DNA from 2 places in the Acidovorax sp. JHL-9 genome. Region 1 is predicted to be linked to the other one. Evidence: predicted binding sites of a transcription regulator. Region 1 holds the regulator's gene; the other holds the start of a gene.
The links. The regulator FNR, encoded in region 1, switches genes on or off when oxygen is low (the NO sensors DNR and NnrR bind a similar motif). The targets are predictions, from matches to a motif close to TTGATNNNNATCAA.
Positions count from the first base shown of each region.

Region 2: a site for FNR is predicted at 2,024-2,037, ahead of cobA (uroporphyrinogen-III C-methyltransferase). Genes of this name have one in related genera too.

Region 1 covers NZ_AUEX01000008.1:55,854-60,971, forward strand. Annotated here, with positions in the region: gene K225_RS0106625 (sulfite exporter TauE/SafE family protein) at 53-781, opposite strand; gene hemN (oxygen-independent coproporphyrinogen III oxidase) at 813-2,195, opposite strand; gene fnr (fumarate/nitrate reduction transcriptional regulator Fnr) at 2,386-3,108, shown strand; gene K225_RS0106640 (hypothetical protein) at 3,130-3,423, opposite strand; gene K225_RS0106645 (FixH family protein) at 3,481-3,753, opposite strand; gene ccoG (cytochrome c oxidase accessory protein CcoG) at 3,828-5,118, opposite strand, start outside.
Region 2 covers NZ_AUEX01000012.1:10,372-15,489, reverse strand. Annotated here, with positions in the region: gene K225_RS0109515 (Lrp/AsnC family transcriptional regulator) at 1-264, opposite strand, end outside; gene K225_RS0109510 (cytochrome D1 domain-containing protein) at 363-1,571, opposite strand; gene K225_RS0109505 (cytochrome c) at 1,568-1,990, opposite strand; gene cobA (uroporphyrinogen-III C-methyltransferase) at 2,112-3,038, shown strand; gene K225_RS21655 (hypothetical protein) at 3,133-3,312, opposite strand; gene K225_RS0109490 (DSD1 family PLP-dependent enzyme) at 3,334-4,503, opposite strand; gene K225_RS0109485 (histidine phosphatase family protein) at 4,487-5,118, opposite strand, start outside.

The DNA.
Region 1 (5,118 bases):
TTCTGGCGTGACGCCACCCGCCAGAGTGACCCCAAGGTATTTCCCGCTGAAGTTATCTGCACCAGAGAGAGGGTTTGTAAACCAGATCCATCCACAATGCCCACCCCGCCACCCCGACCAGCAGCGCACCCGCCAGCCGGGTTCCCCAACTGGCTCGCACCGCGTTGATGCGTGAACGCAGCCGCCCCCACAGCCAGGGCGCGCCCACCAGCCACAACCCACTCCCCACGCCAAAAAACACCATGGTGACAGCGCCCTGCAACACGCTGCCGCTGAGCGCTGCCACCAGCAGGGCCGAATAAAGCAATCCGCATGGCATGAGTGCCCAAAGCCCGCCCGCCACCAGCAGTCCACCCGGCGCGCGGACAAGGGGTTGCACGCGGCGCCAGGCTGCACGCCCTGCCTGCTCTACCCACGCAGGCTGTCGCGCCTGCACCATCATCATCAAACCCCAGGCCATGACCGCCACGTGCATCAGCGTCCATACCGGACTCAAGGCCATGGTTTGCCGGGTCACCCATGCCAGACTGTCCATGGCCAGCGCTGCCAGGGCGCCCCCCCCGGCATAGCCCGCCAGGCGCCCGAAGTGAAATGCGAACAGCCGGCGAGCGGTTCCATCTTTGGGAAACCACTGAACCGGCTGAGAGACGGGACTGCCCGCTTGCGAGCGCGCCACCCCTTGGCCGATGATCGCACCGCAAGGCGCGGAGCACATGGCCAAGCAATGGGGCCCGCCAGCGAGCCCCATGAGCAAAGCCGTTACGGCAAGGGGTGCAAGCATGAAGACCGGGGCACAGCTCGAATGATGGGTATCAGATGATGCGCGAAAACCGGGCCCGATTGCGGTCAGCCTGCAAATAGCGGTCAAACACCATGGCAATGCCGCGCACAAAGAACCAGCCCATGGGCGTTACCTTGACACCCTCGGCAGTCAACGTAACGAGTCCCTGCTCGGTCATGGACTCCAACTGCTCCAGTTCCGGCGCGAAATACTTCCGAAAATCAATGAGCCAAGCTTGATCCATGGGCTCAAACAACACCTCGCCCTGGCACATCAGCGCCATGATGACGGCCCTGCGCACCAGGTCATCACGATTCAGCGCCAACCCCCGCACCACGGGCAGCCGCCCCTGATCCAGATGGTCGTAGTACTCCTCCAGCGACTTGGCGTTCTGGCTGTAGGTCGCGCCCACCCGGCCGATCGCGGATACGCCCAGGGCGATGAGATCGCAGTCGGGCTGGGTGCTGTAGCCCTGAAAATTGCGGTGCAGGCGCCCCTGCCGCTTGGCAACCGCCAACGCATCCGTAGGCAAGGCAAAGTGGTCCATGCCTACATAGACGTAACCGGCATCAATGAACGCGTCCAGCGAACGCGAAAGCATGGTCACCTTGGCGGATGCAGCGGGCAATTCTGTCGAGATGATGCGCCGCTGCGGCTTGAAACGATCGGGCAAATGGGCGTAGGCATACAAAGCGATTCGGTCGGGGCGCAACTGGGCCACCTGTGCCAGCGTGCGATCAAACGACTCGGGTGTCTGGCGCGGCAGCCCGTAAATCAAATCCACATTGACCGACTCAAAGCCCAGCGCACGAGACGCTTCCACCAATGCAAACACCTGCTCTGCGGGCTGAATGCGGTGCACGGCCTTCTGAACCTCGGCATCAAAATCCTGCACCCCGAAGCTCAATCGATTGAAGCCGAGCTCCGCCAGCACCGCCAGCCGCTCCGAAGTGACCGTGCGAGGATCCACCTCGATGGAATACTCACCACCCGGCGCAAAGGTGAAACTGCGCCGCAGCGTTGCCATGAGCTGGCGCAGCCCGTCGTCCGAAAGGAAGGTCGGCGTGCCGCCCCCGAGGTGCAACTGGCTGACCACCTGTCCGGTGCCGCAGTGGGCCGTGTGCAGATCAATCTCGCGGCTGAGGTAGCGCAAATACACGTCGGCACGGTCATGGTGCTTGGTGATGATCTTGTTGCAGGCACAGTAGTAGCACAACGATTCGCAAAACGGAATGTGGACATACAGCGACAACGGCAGTGCCATGGCCGTAGCACCAAGCCGGCGCTGTGACAGTGCCAACACATAGTCCTCTTGCCCAAAAGCCTCCACAAACCGGTCAGCCGTGGGGTAGGAGGTATAGCGCGGTCCTGGAATGTCAAAACGGCGCAGAAGTTCTGGGGTAACAGCGGTCATGGGAAAATATCCTTGCGTGCATCGGTACTGTGCCGTACCCTTTGGCCCACGTCCTTGACCTTAATCAAGAAGACGAATGGGTACAGGGGGGACAATTTGATTCAAGTCAGCCGCCACGCGTGCACCACGGGACAATGGAGTCCCAGCAGATACAAGCCAATTACCCTGACCTGTCCAGGTCCCAGTGCCCATGAACCCGCAAACCATCAAAGTCGCCTGCTCCAACTGTAACCTGCGAGAACTGTGCATGCCCGTAGGCCTGAACGAGCAGCAGTTGCAACGCATTGACGATATCGTGGCAGTGCGGCGAAAAATCAAGCGGGGAGGTACGCTCTTTCGCAATGGAGAGTCGTTCACTTCTCTCTATGCCATTCGCACTGGTTTTTTCAAGACCTGCGTCGCTACCGAAGATGGGCGCGACCAGGTCACAGGCTTTCAGATGGCGGGTGAAATCATTGGACTCGATGGCATCGTCAACGACCATCACACCTGTGATGCAGTCGCCCTCGAAGATGCCGAAGTGTGTGTCATGCCCTTTGATCGCATCGAAGAACTATCGCGCGAAGTCACGGCGTTGCAACACCACGTTCACAAGATCATGAGCCGGGAAATCGTTCGTGAACACGGTGTGATGCTTTTGCTGGGCAGCATGCGCGCAGAAGAGCGCCTGGCCGCGTTCCTGCTCAACCTGGTGCAACGCCTGCATGCCCGCGGGTTCTCGCAGTCCGAACTGGTATTGCGAATGACACGGGAAGAAATCGGCAGTTACCTTGGACTCAAGCTGGAGACAGTCAGCCGCACGTTCTCGAAGTTTGTGGAAGATGGCACGGTAGAAGTCAAACAGCGCCATGTCCGCATTCTGGACACCGAGGCACTCAAGCGTATTGTCAACAACCAGCAGGCTTGTCACTGATCGCTGTTCAGGTATGGGCCGTCACGGGCATGACGATGCCTTGTGGCAATCGTCCGGTCGGGCATCCGGAGGCACGGGGCAGCGGTTGAGTTCAAAGGGTGACATGGAGAGCAGCGTTGTCAGCGCGCTGGCAGCCATGGTAATGATCCAGAACGCAAAGAACGCAAGGGTATAGACCCCCTGGCGGGACAGCGTCAATGGTTGACCGAGCCAATGAAGATCCTGTGGATCCACCATGGCGAAAACCAGCATTTCCAGGATCCCGGCCACCAGAAAAGCGGGCCATGCAATCCACATCAGGCGTTGTGTCCACATCGTGTGTTTCCTCGGGGTTGCGGGGAGCGTTTGTATGCGACCAGTTGGGACTCTCGTTCAGCGAGGCTGATCTACGGCAGGTGTCGCCGCATGGTTGCGGCCCTTGAGCGCAGGGGCCAAACTTTTCTCTGGCTGTGCCAGCGTCTGGTTGATCTCAATCCCTTTGCGGTAATAGTCCTCCTCGACGACGGGGTCCGGCCGACTCACGGCAAGCCACAGCGTAATGAAGCCGGCGATCACCACAATGACCGGTCCGGCAATCACCAGCCAGACATGCCCAAACTTCCACCATGGCTGGGGTCCGGGAGTAATAACGGGGCTGGTTGGCATGGAAGCTCCTCAGGTATCAGCATACAGGCCACAAGACGCCATGCAGCGCACAGCGTGACCTTCACTCAATTGACTCAGCGTGGCACCAGGAATATGGATTTCTCAGTCACTTTGCCGCCGCTTTCCAGTGCAGATATATCGAAATGAATCGCATGGGAACCAGGGGCCGCAGATCCATACGGTATCTGCAGTCGCACCGCGACCCAACGGGATTCTGCAGCACCAATGTCCACCTCCTGCTCCGAAGCCACTTCCAAGCCATCCAGCCCGCTCGCAGTAATGCGGTAGCGCTGTGCGGCCTCTGTGGCATTCATGATCTGCAGTCGATAGACATTTTCAAGCTTGCCCCCCGCAACAATGCGGGACAAGGCGGCACGGTCACGCACGATGTCCACCTTCAGGGGGGTGCGCGTGCTCAGGCTGGCCAGCATGCCCACACACAAAGCCACCAGAACCGCGGTGTAGATGAGCACGCGAGGGCGCAAGACATGGCGCAAGATTTGCGACTGGCTCCAGCGATGCAGAACACCATTCTGGGTCGAATACCTTATCAAGCCTCTGGGGTAATGCATCTTGTCCATCACGGTATTGCAGGCATCCACGCAAAGACCGCAGCCAATGCATTCATATTGCAAACCCTTGCGGATGTCGATGCCCACGGGACACACTTGTACACACAGGGTGCAGTCGATGCATTCGCCCAGGCCCTTGGCCTTGTAGTCCACCGTCTTGACCCTGGGCCCGCGCGGCTCGCCGCGGGCTTCGTCATAGGTCACGATGAGGGTATCGCGATCGAACATTGCGCTCTGGAAACGCGCATAGGGGCACATGTATTTGCATACCTGCTCCCGAAGGAAGCCAGCATTGCCATAGGTGGCCAAGCTGTAGAAAAACACCCAGAAAATCTGCCAGGTGCCAGCAAAAGCCAACAACTCGGGACCCAGTTCCCGAATCGGCACGAAATACCCGACAAAAGTGAAACCCGTCCAGAGGGAAACAGCAACCCAGACCGTCTGCTTCAAGAATTTCTTGCGAATCTTCTCAAAGGTCCAGGGACCGGCATCCAATCGCAGTCGCGCACTGCGATCGCCTTCGATCTTGTGCTCTATCCACATGAATATCTCGGTATAGACCGTCTGTGGACAGGCAAAGCCACACCACAGACGACCCGCAACCGCAGTGAACAGAAACAGCGAGAGCGCTGAAATAATCAGCAAACCCGTGAGATAGATGAAATCCTGTGGGTACAGGACCAACCCAAAAATATAGAACCGACGGGCACCGAGATCAAACAGCACCATTTGGCGCTGGCCCCACTCCAGCCAGGGCAGCCCATAGAAAACGAGCTGCGTGAGAAACACCATG
Region 2 (5,118 bases), on a different contig from region 1:
GGAAACCACGGCGGCCACGGCATCGAGCCGCTCGGGCGGCACGGCCATGGCGGCCAGCAGCGCGGCGCCACCGGCGTTGCCCGCGAACACGCCACCGATGCGGCTCAAGGCCCCCTCGCCTTGCAGCCGGGCGTAGCCCGCCAGGACTTCGTCGGGGGCCATGCCCAGGCTGGTGGCAATGTGCGCGAAGGGCTCGCGCACCAGCGGAAAATCGCGCTGCCAGGGGTTGAGCAGGGCCAGGCGCAGGTCAGTATTCAGAAGCATACCGTCCATCCGCTGTGTTGCGATTTGCCCGTCGGCCATGAAACTGGCGCGGCCCAGGCCAGCGGACGCCGCGCAGCCGCTCAGGGGGGTGGTCCATGTCAAAACCCAAGCCGCGCAGCGCGCGAGGTGAAGAAGATGCCGCTCGGTGAATCGATCGACAGGGTGGCCTGGGTGGCAAAGCTCTGGGTGTCGATCACGCTCACGCGGTGGTCGTCGCGCGCGCTGATCCAGACCGATTCGCCGCGCGGCGTGAATTCCATGTGCAGCACGGCCTTGCCGGGCTCCAGGGTACGCACGATGGACTGCGTGGTGGTGTCGATGACCTGCACGCGGTGGTAGTCGGGCACCGAGAAATTGACCCACACCTGGCGGCCGTCGGGCCGGGCCATCACGAACACGGGCTGGCCCGCCACCGGGATGCGGCCCACTTCCTGCCAGGTGTCGGTGTCCACCACCAGCACCTCGTGGCGGCCGATGGCAGGCAGGTAGGCGCGGCGCCCGGCCACGGCCCAGCCGCGCAGGTGCGGCATCTTGTAGACCGGCAGCGGCTCCTGGCCCCGGCCGTAACCGGCCAGGATGCGGCGCGCGCGGGGTTTCTCTTCCCACAGATCCACCATGGCCAGGCCGTCCTCGCCGAACAGGCCCGCGATGTAGTGGCGGCCATTGGGCGTGACCAGCGCGTCGTAGGGCTGGCGGCCGATGTCGGGCAGCTTGGTGGTGACGGGGCGCGCCGGGTCGGACAGGTCGGTGATCCAGATCGCGTTGGCGTCGAACAGGCTGTAGGCAAAGCGCCGGCCCGGCAGATCGACCAGGCCGACCACGCGCGAGAGCTGGCCGTTCTCGTATGCGGCCGGAATGTCGGCCACCAGCTCCAGCGTGGCGGCGTTGAAGGCCTTGATGCCGCCGGGCGTGTAGTTCTGCGCCACCACCAGGCTGCCGTCGGCGCTGATGGCGCCGCCAATCGAGTTGCCCGCCTGCATCACCCGCGCCGTCATGCGCTGCGTCAGCAAGTCAACCTTGGTGAGCGCGCCGTCGCGCCCGAAAACATAGGCGTAGCGGCCGTCGCGCGAGAACACCACCGAGGCGTGCGAGAGGTCGCCCAGGCCGCTCACCTGGGCCAGCAGCGCGCGCTGGCTGGTGTCGACGATGGCCAGGGTGCCGGTGGCGCGCGCCACCACCACACCCAGGTCGCCCGTGCCGCGCAAGGGCAGGTCGGCGGGGGCGCCGGAAGCCCCGGCAACGCTGGCGCAGCCGCTCAGCAGCAGCGGGGTGGCGCCCAGAAGGCTCAGGCAGTGGCGGCGTTTCATGGACGGTCTTTCACAGATTCGGGAAACCCGGCGAACAGTTGCTGGGCAATCCACCGGGCATCGGTTTCGCTGAGCATGGCTTTCCAGGGCGCCATGGGCGTGCCGGGGCGGCCGTAGTAGATGGTCGCGACGATGGACTCGAACGGCTTGTCGGCCAGGGCTTCGCGGGTGAGCGCGGGGCCCAGGCCGCCGGTCAGGCGCAGGCCGTGGCACGAGCCGCAGTCCTGGCGCACCATGCGCACCAGCTCTTGCTGGCGTGGCGTGGTGGGTGGGGCGGGTTGGGCATGGAGTCCGGCGGTACCGGCCAGCAAGGCCAGCCAGATGCCGAGCCGGGGCAGGCCCCGCAGGGAGCTGCCGGCCTTGGGTGAGGTGCCCGCCTGCGCAAGGCGGGGCGACTGCGGCGCGTTCTTGTCGTGCATGGCCCAATATCGCTGGATTTGCCGCTATCGTCCTTGATGTGCATCAAGGACGGCAGCCCCTGGCGTTTTGACAATCGAGCCATTGCCCTACAACCGTGCCCCGTTCCACATGGAAACCCCGATGGATACCGCCTGCCCCACTTCGCTGCCCCCCCACGACAGCACTCCCGCCGCCCTTTCGGTCGGTCCTTCCAACCGGCTGGCGCCTTCCGCGTGGGGGCGAGTGACCCTGGTGGGCGCCGGGCCCGGCGATGCCGAACTGCTCACGCTCAAGGCGGCCCGCGCGCTGGCCAGCGCGGACCTGGTGCTGTATGACCATCTCGTGTCCGATGACGTGCTGCAGCATGTGGCACCCGGCGCCGAGCGGATCTACGTGGGCAAGCAAAGCCGCAACCACACCCTGCCGCAGGAAGGCATCATCGATCTGATGGTGCGGCTGGCGCAAAGCGGCCGGTCCCTCGTGCGGCTCAAGGGGGGCGACCCCTACATCTTCGGGCGCGGCGGCGAGGAAGCCCAGGCGCTGGCCGCTCTGGGCATTGCCTGCGACACCGTGCCCGGCATCAGCGCGGCGCAGGGCGCCGCGGCGGCCACCGGCATCCCCCTCACGCACCGCGACCATTCCGCCATGCTGGTGCTTGCCACGGGCCACCTGCAGGGCGAAGAGGGCGAGCGCACCGTTGCGCTGGACTGGGTGGCACTGGCGCGGCCCCACCAGACCGTGGTGATCTACATGGGCGTGGGCACCTTGCCCACCATCTGCGCCCAGCTCATCGCCCATGGCCTGCCGGCCAGCACGCCCGCGGCCATGGTCGAACGCGCCACATTGCCCGGCCAGCGCAGCATCGTGGGCACGCTGCAAACCTTGCCCGAGCTCAGTGTGGCCCATGGCGTGCACCCGCCTGCGCTGATCATGATTGGTGAAACGGTGGCGCTGCAGGCGCACATCGGATCGCCCATCGGGGTGTTCACCGGCTTGCCGGTGGCGCCCGGCACTGCGCCTGACCTGGCACTGCCTGATCAGCCTGCCCGGGTCGCCGCAGCGGGGTGATGGTCGGGCGCTGCGGGGAGGGCCGCCGCGCACTCGGGTGCGCCAGCCCTTGGCGCGGCGTCGGCCGCCCGCCTCTATCATCAGCGCCAGCAGCTCAAACAGCGCCGTGTAGATGCCGATGCGCAGCAGCCGCGTGAACCCCAAGGCGGATGCTGCTGACCGCGTCGGCCAGGTGGTAGGTGTTGCGCTGGCGCCGGATGCCGACGGCCAGCTCGATGGCGATCAGCAAAAAGAATGCCGCGCGTGGCGAGAACGATGATCTGGCTGGGCTCATGCCGCCGCATGCTGGCCCCAATCAGGTCAAGGCACCTCTGGCATCAACCCTGATGATGCGTTCCACCGCGCCCGCGGCCAGCCCGCCGCGTACGCCGATCAAGAAGTCATGCAGGTTCACCGTGGGGTCGCAGTGCCCAGGCACCAGCCACAGCATCTGGCCCAGCGCGGGCAGCCGGGCCTGGGGGCTGTCGGCATACAGCAAGCCGTGCTCGTCGCCGCCATTGGCATAGCGCAGGGCGCGCCCGGGCGGCAGCAGGGCCACGGTGGGTAGGCCCGAGTCGATGGCGTGGCTTTTGTGCCCCGCGTCGCACACGGCATGGCTGTCGCACGCCGAGATGACCTGCGTTTTGACGAAAAGTGCCTGCTCGAATGCGGGCTGGGCCGGCTCGCGTTCGTTGCGTGCGTAGTCGGCGTCCATGAACAGGAACGAGCCCGCCTGCAGCTCGCCATACACCCCACTGGCCGCTTCGTGCACCAGCGTGCCGGTGCCCGAGCCGGTGACCAGTGGCACCGGCAGCCCGGCGGCGGTGAGGAGGTCGCGCGTGTGGCGCGCGGCCTGCACGGCCGCCGCGATGGCGTCGCGCCGCTCGGCCGCGCCGTGCAGGTGCTGGGCGCGGCCATGGTAGGCATGCAGGCCGGCAAAGCGCAGCTGCGTGAGCCGCGCCACGGCCTGGGCCAGCGCCAGGGCCGGCTCGCCCGGTGGTACGCCGCAGCGGCCCTGGCCGACGTCGATCTCGACCAGCACGTCGATGCGCGCCTGCGGCGCTGCCTGGGCCATGGCCTCGGCCAGCCGCTGGATGCCCTCGGCGCTGTCCACCGCCAGCGCCAGGCGCCCGCCCTGGGCCTGCAGGCGTGCGGCCAGCCGCGCCACGCGCAGCAGCTTGGGGTGGGCGATGACCTGGTTGGTGATGGTGATGTCGCGCACGCCGCCTGCGGCCAGCGCCTCGGCCTCGGCGGTCTTTTGCACGCAGGCGCCCACGGCACCGGCGCGCTGCAGCTGCAGGGCGATCTCGGCGCTCTTGTGCATCTTGGCGTGCGGGCGCCACAGCACGCGGTGCTTGCGGGCAAAGTCGGCCATGCGCGCGATGTTGCGCTCCATGGCGTCCAGGTCCACCACCAGCGCGGGCGTGTCGAGCTGGTTTACGCGCAGGCCGATGCGGGCCTCCAGCGTCTCAGGCAGTGGCTTCATCGCGGGCGGCGTGGTCGAGGTGCTGGGTGTCGGCCCAGCCGACCAGGCTCAGGCCCTGGGGCGTCCACAGCAGGCGGTTGATGGCGGCGTTGGCCAGCTGCCAGGTGCGGGGCGCCTGGATTTCCTGGCCGGTGGCCAGGCGGTACAGCACGTCGAGCACGCCGCCGTGCGCCACCAGCACCACCTGCTCGCCGGGGTGGCGTGCGGCCAGGCGGTGCACCGTGGCGTTGATGCGCTCGCGCAGCGCGGTCAGCGATTCGCCGCCTTCGGGCGCAAAGTGCGGGTCGCGCTTGCGCCAGCGCAAGGCCTGCTCGGGCAGCGCGGTCTCGATCTCGGCAAAGGTGCGCCCCTGCAGCGCGCCAAAGCTGCGTTCGCGCAGGGCGGTCTCGGGCGTGAGTGGCGCGCCCGTGGCATCTGCCACGGCCTGGGCCGTGGCCTGCGCACGCTGCAGATCGCTGGTGTAGATGGCGGCCAGGGGCTCGTCGGCCAGGGCCCGCGCCAGCTGCCGCGCCTGCCACAAGCCGGTGTCGTTGAGGGGGATGTCGAGATGCCCCTGGATGCGGGTGTCCACGTTCCAGGCGGTTTCGCCGTGGCGAACAGCAATGATGCGGGTGG